Linked DNA regions of Luteitalea sp. TBR-22. The protein of the gene in region 1 interacts with the protein of each later gene in a pairwise test. Links are inferred from orthologs where the notes say so. Each region holds a gene or a part of one and is shown on either strand. Other genes may lie near its edges.

Evidence for each region. Proteins that work in one complex are often made in the same cells at the same time.
Region 2: the proteins of serC (region 1) and selB interact in binary tests that used the Escherichia coli proteins (3 or more experiments, as listed by UniProt). The link is inferred for Luteitalea sp. TBR-22 from one-to-one orthologs.

Annotation. Positions count from the first base shown.
Region 1 is NZ_AP024452.1:548,012-555,280, reverse strand. The notes cover bases 1,677-4,581. They hold serC (3-phosphoserine/phosphohydroxythreonine transaminase), read right to left. Parts: upstream 3,726-4,581; coding sequence 2,628-3,725; downstream 1,677-2,627. Other genes in these bases: TBR22_RS02300 (DUF1015 domain-containing protein), read right to left, coding at 3,855-4,581; TBR22_RS02310 (TonB-dependent receptor), read right to left, coding at 1,677-2,488. Also shown: polynucleotide adenylyltransferase PcnB, read left to right, coding at 1-184; more of TBR22_RS02310, read right to left, coding at 269-1,676; more of TBR22_RS02300, read right to left, coding at 4,582-5,066; TBR22_RS02295 (M23 family metallopeptidase), read left to right, coding at 5,296-6,606; TBR22_RS02290 (M20/M25/M40 family metallo-hydrolase), read left to right, coding at 6,895-7,269. UniProt on the Escherichia coli protein: Catalyzes the reversible conversion of 3-phosphohydroxypyruvate to phosphoserine and of 3-hydroxy-2-oxo-4-phosphonooxybutanoate to phosphohydroxythreonine. Is involved in both pyridoxine and serine biosynthesis.
Region 2 is NZ_AP024452.1:3,734,352-3,741,141, reverse strand. The notes cover bases 1,980-4,979. They hold selB (selenocysteine-specific translation elongation factor), read left to right. Parts: upstream 1,980-2,534; coding sequence 2,535-4,424; downstream 4,425-4,979. Other genes in these bases: TBR22_RS15615 (VWA domain-containing protein), read left to right, coding at 4,630-4,979; tatA (twin-arginine translocase TatA/TatE family subunit), read right to left, coding at 4,426-4,599; rnr (ribonuclease R), read left to right, coding at 1,980-2,535. Outside these bases: TBR22_RS15635 (RNA polymerase sigma factor), read right to left, coding at 1-218; more of rnr, read left to right, coding at 271-1,979; more of TBR22_RS15615, read left to right, coding at 4,980-5,505; TBR22_RS15610 (energy transducer TonB), read left to right, coding at 5,655-6,578. UniProt on the Escherichia coli protein: Translation factor necessary for the incorporation of selenocysteine into proteins. It probably replaces EF-Tu for the insertion of selenocysteine directed by the UGA codon. SelB binds GTP and GDP.

The DNA of each region.
Region 1 (7,269 bases):
GCAGCGCGGCGCCTTCCGCGACGCGCTGACGTGGCTCGACATCCACGGCGAGCGCCCGAAGGTCGTGGAGCACTGGGAGACGCTGCTGCGCGAGGATCCGCCGCCACCGCCAACGGCCGAGGAAGAGGCCGAGCGTCGGCGTCGCCGCAGGCCGCGACGCCGGCGTGGTGGCTTCAATCGGTAAGGTGGCAATTTGAAATTTGAAATTTGAAATTCTCGGCGGGGCGTAGCCGGCGCGCCGACATTTCGAATTTCAAACTTCAAATTGTCAGAAGGCCACCCGCACGCCGCCGCGGATCCGCCGCGGCGGTCCCACCGTGCGCAGCGGCGTGCGGCCCGTGTCGTAGTCGGCGTCGAAGAGGTTCTCGATCGCGACGAACGCCCGGAGCGCCTCGGCGAAGCGGTGCTCGCCCATCAGGTCGGTCACGAAGGAACGGCCCAACTCGAACAGATTCCGGTCATCGTCGTACTGCGTGCCGGTCCAGCGCATCTGCGTGACGATCATCGAGGCGGCCAACGGCTGCCAGCGGACGTCGAACCCGCCCTGCGCGGTCGGCACCTGCGGCACCCGGTTGCCCTCGAGGCCGGGTTCGTCGGACTCGTCGAAACGTGACCGGGTCCACGCCAGCGTGCCGGCCACCGAGAGCGACGGCAGCAGCTGCACGCGTCCCTCGACCTCGAGCCCGCGCGCGCCGATCGTGCCGGCGTTGCGGCGTTCGCGGGTGATGAGCGTCGGCGTCGTGGTCACCGTGACGTTGGTGATCGCATCCTCGAGGCGCGCCGCGAACAGCGTGGCGCGCAGCGACACGCGACGCGGCTCCCAGGCCAGCGAGACGTCGCCGCCGGTGGCACGCTCGCGATCGAGCGCGGGGTTGTTCTGCGTCAGCGTGTTGCCGGCGCGGAACGAGCGCAGGCGCTCGTTGAGCGTCGGCGCGCGGAAGGCCTTGTAGGCGCTGCCGCGCAGCGTGAACGCGCTGCCGAGCGTCCAGGCCACCGAGCCCTTGGGGGAGAACGCGTCGATGTCGCGCTGCCCGCCAGGGGTCGTCTCGACGTCGATGCTGTCGGCGCGCACGCCGCCGACCACCACCACCCGAGACCAGGCCGCCCACGTCGCCTGCGCGAAGCCGCCGAGCATGTCCTGGCGGCCATCGGCGACCGTCGGCGCGCCGACCGGGCGCCTCTCGATCATGTCGCCGTCGACGCGACGGAAATCACCACCGGCCAGCAGCACCACGCGTCCGAGCGCCCGCACGAACTCCGCCGACCCGCCGCCCATCGTCGAGGCGACGCGCTGGCGCGAGCTGAGCGTCTCGGCCGTGCGCGTCGCGTTGACGGCAGAGAACGCCTGATCGTAGCCCTGGCCCAGCGCGAAGGCGCGGAGTCGCAGGTCGCCCCACGGGCCGGCGCCGGCGATGTCGAAGCTGGCCTGGCGCTGGTTGGTGTCGTTGTCCTGCAGCGGCGTGCCGTTGGTGCGGTCCTCGTCGTAGACGTGCCCGCGCAGCGAGGCGCGCCAGAGCCGCGTGATCGCGCCACCGACCGTCGCCGACAGCACCGACGACTCCACGCCGGCCGGTGTGTCGATCGGCCCGCGAATCTCGGGGGCGATCGGAATCGCGCCTTCGGTGGTGTTGAACTCGCCGGCCAGCATGCCGGTCCATGGGCCTCGGCGCGTGCCCGCGAGCGCCGACACGCGGCCGGACTCCTGCGTACCGCCCTCGACGAGCGCGCGCATCACCGGCGATGAGGGTTCCACCGACAGCACCTGGATGACGCCACCGGCGGCGTCGGCGCCGTAGAGGTCGCTCGCGCCACCGCGGACCACCTCGACGCGGTCGATGGCCACCTGCGGGACGCGATCCCAGCTCACCCAGCCGCCGAAGGGATCGTTGAGCGGCACGCCGTCGGCGAGCACCAGCGTGCGGCTGGCGCCGGAGGCCGACAGCCCGCGCAGCGTCACCCCCTGGGTGGTCGGGTTGGCCGTGCGCGACGGCGAGCGGCGGAACAGCGAAAAGCCCGGCGTGAGCCGCAGCACGTCGTCGATGGTCCCGGCGGCCGCCACCTCCAGGTCGCGACGCGACAGCACCGTGGCGTCGGCAGGCAGGTCGGCGCCGCGCACTGCCCGGCGGCCAGCGGTCACGGTGACCTGCTCGGTCCGCGCGGCCGGCTCGAGCGTGACGTCGAAGGCCGCCGAGCCCGGCTGCAGCGCCTCGACGTGCTCGCCGAACCCGGGGGCCGACACGCGCAGCACGAGCGGCAGCGCGAGCTCGGGCACGGGGACGATGGCGACGCCGTCGGCGCCGGTGATGACGGCCTTGCCGCGTCCGCGGTCGTCGGCGTCGACCACCGCACTCGCGCCGGCGATGGGATCGCCGAGCGCGTCCATCACCCGCACGCGCAGATCGGCGGCCGGCGGCTGGGCATCGGCGCGGAGCGCGCAAGCGAGCAGGACGAGGAGCGTGAGGGTGGCGCGGAATCTCTGGGGGAGCACGTGCGTGGCTTTCGGGAGAGAGAGCATCGGGGTAGGGCGCGGTCTCCCCTTCGACTACGCTCAGGGCGAGCGACCGCGCCGTTGGCTGGCTGACGGCGGGGTGGGTCCCCCGCCCTACCTGGGTGCCGTGCGAGACAGGCTATCCGTGAATACGCTCGAACTCGCGCATGAACTGCACGAGCGCCTCGACGCCCGACTCGGGGAACGCGTTGTACATCGAGGCGCGGAGACCGCCGACCGAGCGATGCCCCTTCAGTCCGTCGAGTCCCTCGCGCGTCGCGGCCTGCGCGAAAGCGTCCTCGAGCGACTCGTCCCGCAACCGGAAGGTGATGTTCATCAACGACCGCGAGTCGGCATCGGCGTGACCGCGGTAGAAGCCGGTGCGGTCGATCTCGGCGTACACCGCGGCCGCCTTGCGCGCGTTGCGCGCGCCCAGCGCCTCGAGGCCGCCCTCGGCACGCATCCACCTGGCCACCAGGCCGAGGATGTAGATGCCGAACGTGTTCGGCGTGTTGTACCTGGACCCGTGCTCCGCGTGCACCGCGTAGTTCAGCATCGTCGGCAGCGACGAGGAGGAACGCGCGAGGAGGTCCTTCCTGATGACGACCAGCGTGACGCCGGAGGGGCCGAGATTCTTCTGCGCCCCCGCGTAGACGACGCCGTAGCGGGCGACGTCGATCGGGCGGCTGAAGATGTCCGACGACGCGTCCACGACGAGCGGCACGTCGCCGACGTCGGGCATCGCCGGCCACTGGCTGCCGTAGATCGTGTTGTTCGTGGTGAGGTGCACGAAGGCCGCCGACGGGTCCAGGTCGAGCTCGTCCTGGCGCGGCACGCGCCGGAAGCCGCCGGCCTCGGTGGAGGCGGCCACACGCACCGCACCGAGCTTGCGGGCCTCGGCGATCGCTTTCTGCCCCCACACCCCCGTGATCACGTAGTCGGCGCTCCCGCCCGGGGGCAGCAGGTTCATCGGCAGCATCGAGAACTGCAGGCTCGCGCCGCCCTGCAGGAACAGCACGGCGTGCGAGTCGGGGATGGCTGCCACCTCGCGCAACGTGGATTCGGCCTCCTCGAGAATCCGGTCGAAGGGCCTCGACCGGTGACTCATCTCCATCACCGACATGCCGGCGCCCGGGAACTCGAACAGGTCGCGCTGCGCCTCGAGGAGCACCGGCTCGGGGAGCACGGCGGGCCCGGAGGAGAAGTTGAATACGCGATGCGTGGCGGTGAGGGTCATGGCAGGGGCCATTGGAAATCTCAGAATTTCAGGATTTCAGAACTTCATTCAGGACTTCAAGTAGCACCGGAGCTGGTCGACGGTTGGCAGTGCCGATGAAATTCTGAAATTCCTGTACTTCTGCAATTGCTAGATCTCGTGGCTCAGCAGCCCGTCGCGGAGCTTCGGCTCGAACCACGTCGACTTGGGCGGCATGATGGCGCCCGCGTCGGCGATGGCCATCAGTTCGTCGAGCGTCACCGGGTACATCGAGAAGGCGATCGCCGCCTTCCTGGCGTTCACGAGCTTCTCGAGTTCACCCGTCCCACGGATGCCGCCGACGAAATCGATGCGCGTGTCGGTGCGCGGATCGGCGATGCCGAGGATGGGCGCGAGGAGGCGGTCCTGCAGGCGCGACACGTCGAGCGTCCGGATCGGATCGGCAGGGTCGGTGGACTGGTCGCCGAGCGTGAGCGTGTACCACTTGCCACGGACGAACACGCCGCACTCGCCCTTGCGGGACGGCGACGGCGTACCTGCCGACATCGGGAACTGCTGCGACAGCACCGTCAGCAACGCCTCCACCGTGTGGCCGTTGAGATCCTTCACCACGCGGTGGTACGGCAGGATGCGCATCTGGCTGTCGGGGAACGCCACCGCGAGGAAGAAGCTGCCCTCCTCGTCCGGCTCGGCGCCGAGCGCCTCCTGCGCGCGTGCGGCGCTGGCAGCCCGGTGGTGCCCGTCGGCGATGTACAGGCGCGGCACATCGGCGAACGCCGCCACGAGCGCCTGCGCCTGCTCCGGCGTGGCCGCCCATACCGTGTGCGCGATGCCGTCGTCTGCCGTGAAGTCGTAGAGCGGCGTGCCGGCGGTCACGGCGGCGATGGCAGCCGTCGAGGCATCCGTGCCGCGATAGGTGAGCAGCACCGGGCCGGTCTGCGCACGCAACTCCGTGATGTGCCGGGTGCGGTCGTCTTCCTTGTCCTTGCGGGTCCGCTCGTGCTTCAGGATGACGTCGCGGCGGTACTCGTCCACCGAGAAGGCGCCGGCCAGGCCGGTCTGCTCGTGGTCGCCCATGCGCAGGCGGTAGACGTACAGGGTCGGCCTGGCGTCCTGGACCAGGGCACTGGAGCGAAACGCCTCGAACGTCTCCCAGGCGCGGGTGTACACCTCATCGGCGTAGGGAGAGACGGTCGACGGCAGGTCGATTTCGGCCCGGGAGACGTGCAGGAAGCTGTTCGGCTTTCCGGCCGCGAGGGCGCGCGCCTCCTCGGTGCTGACGACGTCGTAGGGGACGGCTGCGATCTCGGCGGCGAGGTCAGGGCGGGGGCGGAGGGCGCGGAACGGTCGAACGAGGGCCACCCGACGATTCTATCGGTCGCCATTTGAAATTGGAGAATCTGAAATTCTGGCGCGCCGGCTCCGCCTTGGCGCGGGCGAGGGCCAGGGCCCGAGCCTCTGGCATTTCCAATTTCAAATGTCGAATTGCGCGCTGGATCACAGTTGTGGGGGGTGGAAACGATACACAATCGGCAACCGAACAAAATTTCGTAGCGGGGTTGTTCAAAAGTTTGTATCCTGACGGCCCGGAATGACGACCCGCTCCTTCTCCTTCGCCTTGACGGTCGCCGTGCTCACGGCCGGCTGTTCGCAGCAACCGGCGCCCCAGGCGTCGGCCACGGCGCTGGCGGCGGTGCAGGTGCATGAGCAGGCCACCCGGCTGATCGAGGCCCGCGTGCCCCGGAACGCCACGCTGGCCAGCCTGCTGCGCGCCCACCAGGTCAGCGACGACATCGTCAACCACTTCGTCGAGACCGCGAAGAAGCGGTTCGACCTCCGCCGTCTCCGCGCCGACCGGCCGTATCGCCTGCAGGTCGGGCTCGACGGCGCGATTCGCGAGTTCACCTACCAGATCGACGCCGACAAGTTCCTGAAGGTGGTCGGCGGCGACGAGAAGGCCGCGCCCGACGCCCTGCCCGAGTACGACGTGCAGGTGGTGCCCTACGAGAAGCACAAGGCACTGATGTCGATTCGTGGCGAGATCTCGAGGGAGACCCCGTCGCTCATCGGGGCGGTGAACGCCGCCGGCGAGAGCATCGGCCTGGCGCTCGAGTTCGCCAAGATCTTCGAGGGCGAGGTCGACTTCGGCAACGAACTGCAGCCGGGCGACTCGTTCGAGATCCTGTTCGAGAAGGTCGTCCGCGAGGGCGAGTTCGGCGGCTACGGCGACATCCTCGCCGCCCGGTTCACGACCGGCGGCCGCAGCTTCGAGGCCTTCCGGTACGAGATCCCCGGCCAGAAGGCCGACTACTACGACCGCGACGGCCGGTCGATGCGCCGCTTCTTCCTCAAGACGCCGCTGAAGTTCGAGCCGCGCGTGACGTCGGGCTTCTCGTTCCGTCGCGTGCACCCGGTCCTCAAGACCGCCCGGGCCCACCGCGGCGTGGATTACGGCGCCCCGAGCGGCGCCCCGGTGCTCTCGGTGGCCAGCGGCACGGTCGTCCGGGCCGGCTGGACGGGCGGCGGTGGCAACTCGGTCTACATCAAGCACGACAACGGCTACGAGACGCGCTACCTGCACTTCTCGCGCATCGCGCCGGGCCTGCGGGCCGGCATGCGGGTGTCGCAGGGCGAGCTCATCGGCTACGTCGGATCGACGGGCCTGTCGACCGGTCCGCACCTCCACTACGAGCTCCTCAAGGGCGGCGTGCACGTCAACCCGCTCGACGAGCATCGCAAGCTGCCCCCGGGACAGCCGATCCCGGCCGGCGCCCTTGCGGCCTACATCGCGCACCGCGACCGTCAGGCCTACCGCTTCGCCGGCTCGCCGGACCGCCCCCTGGGCCGTCTCGCCCAGGCCGTCGTCCCGACGAGCAAGCCGGCCGCCGCCACCGGCAACTGACGTCGAAGGGCAGGGCCGGCGCTGGCCGGCTCTCTGCCCCGTCTCGGGGCGGCTACCGCCCCCGCCTTCCTCACTGAATCAGGACCTGATACCGATAGCAGCCGACCGTCGTGTCGGTGTAGTCGCCGACGACCAGCACATAGGTGCCGGTCTGCGGGGTCACGAAGTCGATCCGCGAATTCCCACCTTCCCGCAGCCGTCGGCGGGGCACGGGACGACAGGCTAAACTGATCGTTTGGCGCGGTCGGCCCCGTCCGGCGTGCCTGCCCGATTCAAGGAGCTGAAGAGATGCTTCGACTGTCCTCCCCTCGCCACGCGCGCCGCGCCCTCGTCGGCGCGACCCTGATCGCCGGACTGCTCGCCGCCCCCGCGGCCGCGCAGACGCGCGACCAGGCCGACCTCGACGCGCTCACCCGCATCAAGCAGGAGGGCACCAGCAACTCCAAGGTGATGGAGACGCTGAGCTACCTGACCGACGTCAACGGTCCGCGGCTGACCAATTCGCCCCTGATGTACCAGGCGTCCGAGTGGGCGCAGCAGCAGCTCAAGGCCTGGGGCCTGGCCAATGTCCACACCGAGAAGTGGGGTCCGTTCGGGCGCGGCTGGGTGAACGAGCACACGTCGGTGCGCATGGACGCGCCGCAGCCGTTCGTGATGCTCGCC
Region 2 (6,790 bases), 3.2 Mb from region 1 along the record:
GCGACGACCCACGTCCGGAACGCCGCCTGCCCCCGGAAGTCCCCGAGCGCCTTCCACGCCGAGATCCACGCCTCCTGCGCCGCGTCGTCGGCCTCCTCGTGCGAGAGCAGCGCCGCGTGGGCCGCCCGGAACACGGCCCCGTGGTGCCGCTGCACGAGCGCGGCCCAGGCGTCCTGGCTTCCGCCCTGCGCGCGGGCCACGAGGTCCTCGTCGGTCACCGAGCCTGTAGACTGACCCCGTGAGGTCCCGGTTGGAAAAGTTGGCGAGGCCATGACACCAGACGAGTTGCTGCAGCGAATCCGCGAGCGCGTGACGCACCCCTCCACCGTCAAGGACCTGATGCGGGTGCTCAAGCTGCCCAAGTCCGAGGCCCCGGGCGTGCGGCGGGCCCTCAAGACGCTGGTCGATCGCGGCGCGCTGATTGAAACACGCGGACGCCACTTCGGCGTGCCCGAGTTGATGGACCTCGCCCCGGGGCGCATCACGGTCCACCCGAACGGCTTCGCCTTCGTGAAGCTCGACCGGCCGATCGACGAGGTCACCGGCGACATCTACGTGGCCGGCCACAACCTCCACGACGCCATGCACGGCGACCGCGTCCTGGTGCGGGTGGAGCACCACGGGCGCGACGGCCGTGCCGAGGGCCGCATCGTCCGCATCCTCGAGCGCGGCGCGTCGACCACGGTGGGCCGCTTCGACAAGGACGAGCACGGGCTGCTGTTCGTGACGCCCTTCGACAAGCGGCTGCTGATGGACGTGCAGATCCCGGCCGGCGACGAACTGGCCGCGCAGCCGGGGCAGATGGTGGTCGTCGAGATCCTGCGCTGGCCGATCCACGGCCGGCCGGCACTCGGGCGGGTCGTCGAGATCATCGGCTCGCTCGACACGCCGGGCGTCGACACGCAGATCATCATCCGCAAGCACGGCATCCCCGACCGCCACTCCGAGGAGAGCATCGCGGAGGCCAGCCGGCTCGGCGTCGAGATCGACCCGAAGGACATCGAGGGGCGCACCGACTTCCGGGGCGACGTCGTCGTCACGATCGACGGCGAGACGGCCCGCGACTTCGACGACGCGGTGTCGGTGGAGCGGCTGGCGAACGGCAACTACCTGCTCAAGGTGCACATCGCCGACGTCGCGCACTACGTTCACGAGGGCAGCGCGCTGGATCGCGAGGCCGCCGAGCGCGCGACCTCGGTGTACTTCCCGGAACGGGCCGTCCACATGTTCCCGGAGGAGCTGGCCACGGGGCTCTGCAGCCTGCGTCCGCACGTCGACCGTCTCGTGCAATCGGCGGTGATGGAGATCGACGCGCGCGGGCGGGTGGTCGACGCGACGCTGCACGACGGAGTGATCGTCAGCCGCGCGCGCATGACCTACAACGAGGTGCACGCGGTCCTCGAGGGCGACCAGGAGCAGCGCGAGAAGTACCGCGAGCTGGTGCCGCACTTCGAGCGGATGCGCGAGCTGTTCGCGATCCTCAACCAGCGACGCTACCGGCGCGGGTCGATCGACTTCGACCTGCCCGAGGCCAAGATCGTGCTCGACGAGGAAGGGCAGATCGAGAACATCCTGGTCGCCGAGCGCAACGTCGCCCACCGGATCATCGAGGAGTTCATGCTGGTGGCCAACGAGACGGTGGCTGCCTTCCTCGAGGCCCACGACGTGCCGACGCTGTACCGCATCCACGAGGCACCCGACCTGCTCAAGGTGGAGCAGTTCGAGGAGTTCGTCTCGACGCTCGGCTACTCGCTGGCCGCGCCGATGAACCACGTCAAGCCACGGCACTTCCAGAAGCTGGTCGAGCAGCTGCGCGGCAAGCCCGAGGAGCGGCCCATCGCGACGCTGATGCTGCGCACGATGCAGAAGGCGCGCTACGACACGTCCTGCCTCGGGCACTTCGGGCTGGCCGCCGACGCCTACGCGCACTTCACCTCGCCGATCCGGCGGTACCCCGATCTGATCGTCCACCGCACCCTGCGCGAGTACCGGCACGGCAAGCTCACCGACCAGCTCCACGAGGAGCGCGTCGAGGAACTGCCCGAGCTGGCCCGGCACACCTCGGAGATGGAGCGCCGCGCCGACGAGGCCGAGAACGAGCTCGTCGCCTGGAAGAAGGTGCGCTTCATGGCCGACAAGGTCGGCGAGGAGTACGACGGGTTCATCACCGGCGTCGCCCCGTTCGGCATGTTCGTCCAGCTGGTGGAGCACTACGTCGAGGGCCTGGTGCACATCTCGACGCTCGCCGACGACTACTATCGCTACCTCGAGCGCGTGCACCAGCTGCGCGGCGAGCACACCCACCGCGTGTTCCGGCTCGGCGATCCGGTCCGCGTGCAGGTGCTGCGGGTGGACCAGGAGCGTCGCCAGGTCGATCTCGGCGTCGTCGAGGTGCTCGACAGGGTGCGCGCCTCCGAGCGCCATCGCGGCGCGCGGACCAGCCGGGCCACGCCCAAGAGCGGGGCGCGCGTCGCCAAGGGCCGCCCCGGCAAGCGCGAGCGCGCGATCAAGAAGGCCGCCCGCGGCCGCAAGTGATGCACCTCACGATCGCCACCGCGGGACACATCGACCACGGCAAGAGCGCGCTCGTCGAGGCGCTCACGGGCACGCACCCGGATCGGCTGCCGGAGGAGAAGGCGCGCGGCATCAGCATCGAGCTCGGCTTCGCCCACGCTACGGTCGACGACGTGGTGCTGTCGTTTGTCGACGTGCCCGGACACGAGCGGTTCGTGCGGACGATGCTCGGCGGCATCGGCGGCATCGACGCCGTGTTGCTGGTGGTGGCCGCCGACGAGTCCGTGATGCCCCAGACGCGCGAGCACCTCGCCATCTGCGGGCTGCTCGACGTGCCCGGTGGCGTCATCGCGCTGACCAAGTGCGACGTCGCCGACGACACGATGCAGGCGGTTGCCGAAGACGACGTGCGGGAACTCGTCGAGGGCACGGCGCTGTCGCGCGCGCCGATCGTCCGCGTGTCGGCCCGCACCGGGCAGGGCATCGCCGCGTTGCGCACGGCGCTGCTGGCGGCCGCCGCCTCGCGGAGGACGCGCGAGCGGGACGTGCCGCCGCGCCTGCCGGTGGATCGCGTCTTCAGCGTGAAGGGCTTCGGCACGGTGGTCACGGGCACGCTCTGGACGGGCTCGATGGCGATCGACGCGTCGCTGCGCGCGTGGCCGTCGGGGCGATCGCTGCGCGTACGCGGACTGCAGGTGCACGGCGCCGCGGCGCCGCTGGCCGAGGCGGGGCAGCGCGTCGCGGTCAACCTGGCCGGCGTGTCGGTCGACGAGGTCTCCCGTGGCGACGTGCTCGTCGGCGAGGGCGTGGTCGTGCCGACGCGGCGCCTGTCGGTCGACCTGCGGGTGCTCCCCGACGTCCCACCCCTGCGGCACGGCACGCGAGTCCATGTGCACCTCAGCACGGCCGCGGTGCTGGCGCGCGTGCTGTTGCCGGCGCCGGCCGACGGCCAGGCCGGGCGCGTCATCGCACCGGGCGCGTCCGCGGCAGCGATGCTCCGGCTGGAGGGGACGCTCGCGGCGCGGCGAGGCGACCGGCTCGTGCTGCGCTCGTATTCGCCCGTCTCGACGATCGCCGGGGCGGTGGTCGTCGACCCGGCACCGCCGCTTCGTGCTCGGCTGGTGGGGACCTCGCCGGCGACCGACGACCTCGACCTGTCGGCCATGGTGGCGGCGCGCGTCGCGGAGGCTGGCGCATCGGGATGCGTGGCGGCAGACCTGCCGGCCCGCTGCGCGGCGACCGTTGCGGCGACCGCGAAGGCGCTGTCGGAGCTCGAGGGCGCCGGTCGGGTGGTGCGCGCCGGTGACCGGTGGGTGTCCACGGGCGTGGTCCGCGAGGTGCGCGATGCCGTGCTGGCGCGCCTCGACGCCGACGCGGCGGCCGACCCGATGGCCGGCGGTGTCCCGCGCGCGGCGCTGCGTCAGGCGTTCGGACGGCGGACCCGGCCAGAGGTGGTGGACCTGGTGCTCGACGCGCTGGCGCGCGAGGGCCTGGTGACCGGCGACGAGCGCGTGCGGCGCACCAGCGGTGGCGCGGCGCGCGAGGCGGTGGACGTGCGGGTGCTCGCTCGCCTCGACGGCGCGGGCACCGTCGGCGCGTCGCTGGCCGAACTGGAGACGGCCGAGGGGCTCGACCGGAAGGTGCTGGCGGCGGTGCTGGCGCGGCTGGTCAAGGCGCGCGACGTGGAACGGGTGGCCGACCAGTACATCGCGTCGAGGCACCTGGCGGCGCTGGTGGCAGACCTGCGGGCCCTGCGCGACGCCGGGGCGGCGCCGTCAGTGGTGGAGGTGGGCTGGTTCAAGGACCGCTACGGCCTGACGCGCCGCACGGCGATCCCCCTGCTGGAGTGGCTCGATCGCACGCGCGTGACCCGGCGGACGGGCGAGGCGCGCGTGCTGATCGCCGGCTAGGCTACTCGTCCTTGCCCGACGCGCCTTCCTTGGTGGCTTCCTTGAAGTTGCGGATGCCCTTGCCGATGCCGCGACCGATCTCCGGCAGGCGCGTGGCCCCGAAGATCAGCACGATGATGAAGAGGATGATGATCAGTTCGGGGATGCCGATAGGTCCGAGGCCCAGCGCGATCATGACGATCTCCTTGAAGAACAGCGAATCTCCGTGATTCTACCATTCGCCCAACGCGCATTCCGTCCGATCGCGCTGATCTCCCTGCTGGCCAGCGTTACAGTTCTGACAGGTTCGGCCCGCCAGTTCTCCGCGCGCACCGACCTGGTGGAGGTCTACGCCACCGTCACCGACGAGGAGGGACGTTTCGTCACGGACCTGCGCCGCGAGGAGTTCACGGTCCTCGAGGACGGTGTGCCCCAGGCCATCTCGACGTTTGCCGACGGCGACCAGCCCGTGTCGATCGCGCTGGCGATCGATCGCAGCGCGAGCATGGACGGCGGGCGGCTCGAGGCTGCACAGCGGGCCGGGCGGGAGATGCTGCTGGAACTGGGTGCGCAGGACAAGGCCATGCTGGTGGCGATCGGCTCGGAGGTCGAAGTGTCCGTGCCGCTCACCGACGACCGGCGCGCGGTGGACGCGGCGCTGCAGGCCCTCGACCCGTGGGGCTCCACGGCGCTGCACGACGCCATCGTCACGGCCTTCGACGCCATCGAGCGTGCGCCCGGGCGGCGCGCGCTCGTGCTGGTGTCCGACGGCCGCGAGCGGCACAGCCGGCGGTCGGCCGACGACGTCCTGGCGCGCGTCAGGGCGAGCGATGTGCTGGCCTATCCCGTGGTGCTCGAGCGCGAGAAGACGACCCTGTTCGCGCAGGTGGCGGCGATGACGGGCGGTCAGGCCCTGCGCGTCGCGCGACCGCGCGAACTGCCGGCGGTGCTGCGTCGGATCGCCACCGAGTTGCGCCATCAGTACCTGCTCGGCTACCAGCCGGCGAGGCCGCAGGTGGCCGGCGAGTATCGGGCCATCGAGGTACGGGTCGGTCGTCGCGACCACCGTGTCCGCGCCCGGGCGGGCTACATTGCCCGCTGAGGCGGCCGAAGCCGCAGTTTCAAGCGTCTAAGTCTGGAGGTGCGCCGACGCGGACACAGGAGCGACGACCCTCGCAACTCCTGCGCACGAGTTGCGGCCATCGCAAGAGTGCTGACAGAATGAACGCGTTCTCTCGCAATCGCCCGGATATGTCTGACGCGTCCGCCGTCCCACCCCCCGACCACGAGCATCACGGGTCGCTCATGCTGCCGACCGGCGGCCATCCGACGATCGACCTCGAGTTCGGTCAGGGACGGCAGCGGATCAGCGGCGCGGCGGTGGCGTCGGCCATTGCACACGTCGGCTTCGCCCTCCTGCTGTTCCTCGGCATCCGTGCGGTGCCGGCCGGCCAGGCCGTCGTCGAGCAGAAGCCGGACGACAGCGAGATCAAGCTCGTGTTCCTTGCCGAACCGGGCCCGGGTGGCGGCGGTGGCGGTGGTGGCAACCGGAGCCCCGAACCGCCGCGGCGGATGGAGTTGCCGGGCCGCGACAAGATGTCGGTCCCGGTGGCCCCGAAGGTGAACATCGAACCGCCGAAGGTCGACCCGCCGAAGGACCCCGATCCGCCGCCTCCCGTGCCGCAGATGAACATCCCGGTGCAGAGCCTGGCCTCGGGGCAGAACGCCATCGCCGGTGTCATCGACCGCACGGCGGTCCCCGGTGGCACGTCCCAGGGATCGGGCACGGGCGGTGGTGCCGGGACGGGGACCGGCACGGGCGTCGGGTCAGGGCAGGGCAGCGGGCTCGGTCCCGGCTACGGCGGGGGCACTGGAGGCGGCGCGTATCGCCCCGGCTCCGGCGTCACCTCGCCGACGCTCATCTCGCAGGTGAAGCCGCAGTACACCACCGAGGCGATGCGCGCCAAGATTCAGGGCCGCGTGCTGCTCGAGGTGGTGGTGATGCCCGACGGCCGCGCCGGCGACATCCGCGTCATCCGCTCGCTCGATCGCACCTTCGGTCTCGACGAGGAAGCCATCAAGGCGATGCGCCTGTGGCGCTTCCGCCCCGGCACCCGCCAGGGCGTCGCCGTCCCGGTGCTGGTGACCGTGGAGATGGATTTCAACCTGCGCTAGGGCGGGAGTCGGGAATCGGGAATCGGGAGTCGGGAATCGGGAGTCGGGAGTCGGGAGTTGTCGACCCTCGCCGCAGAACGAACAAGGGCCCGCCGGATCGCTCCGACGGGCCCGTTTCGCACCACACGAAAAGCTGGGCGCCTTCGAGAGGCGCCCTGGTTCGGGCCGGTTCCTGAGACCCGGCCCGACCTGCCTGACCCGGTGCCCGGTCG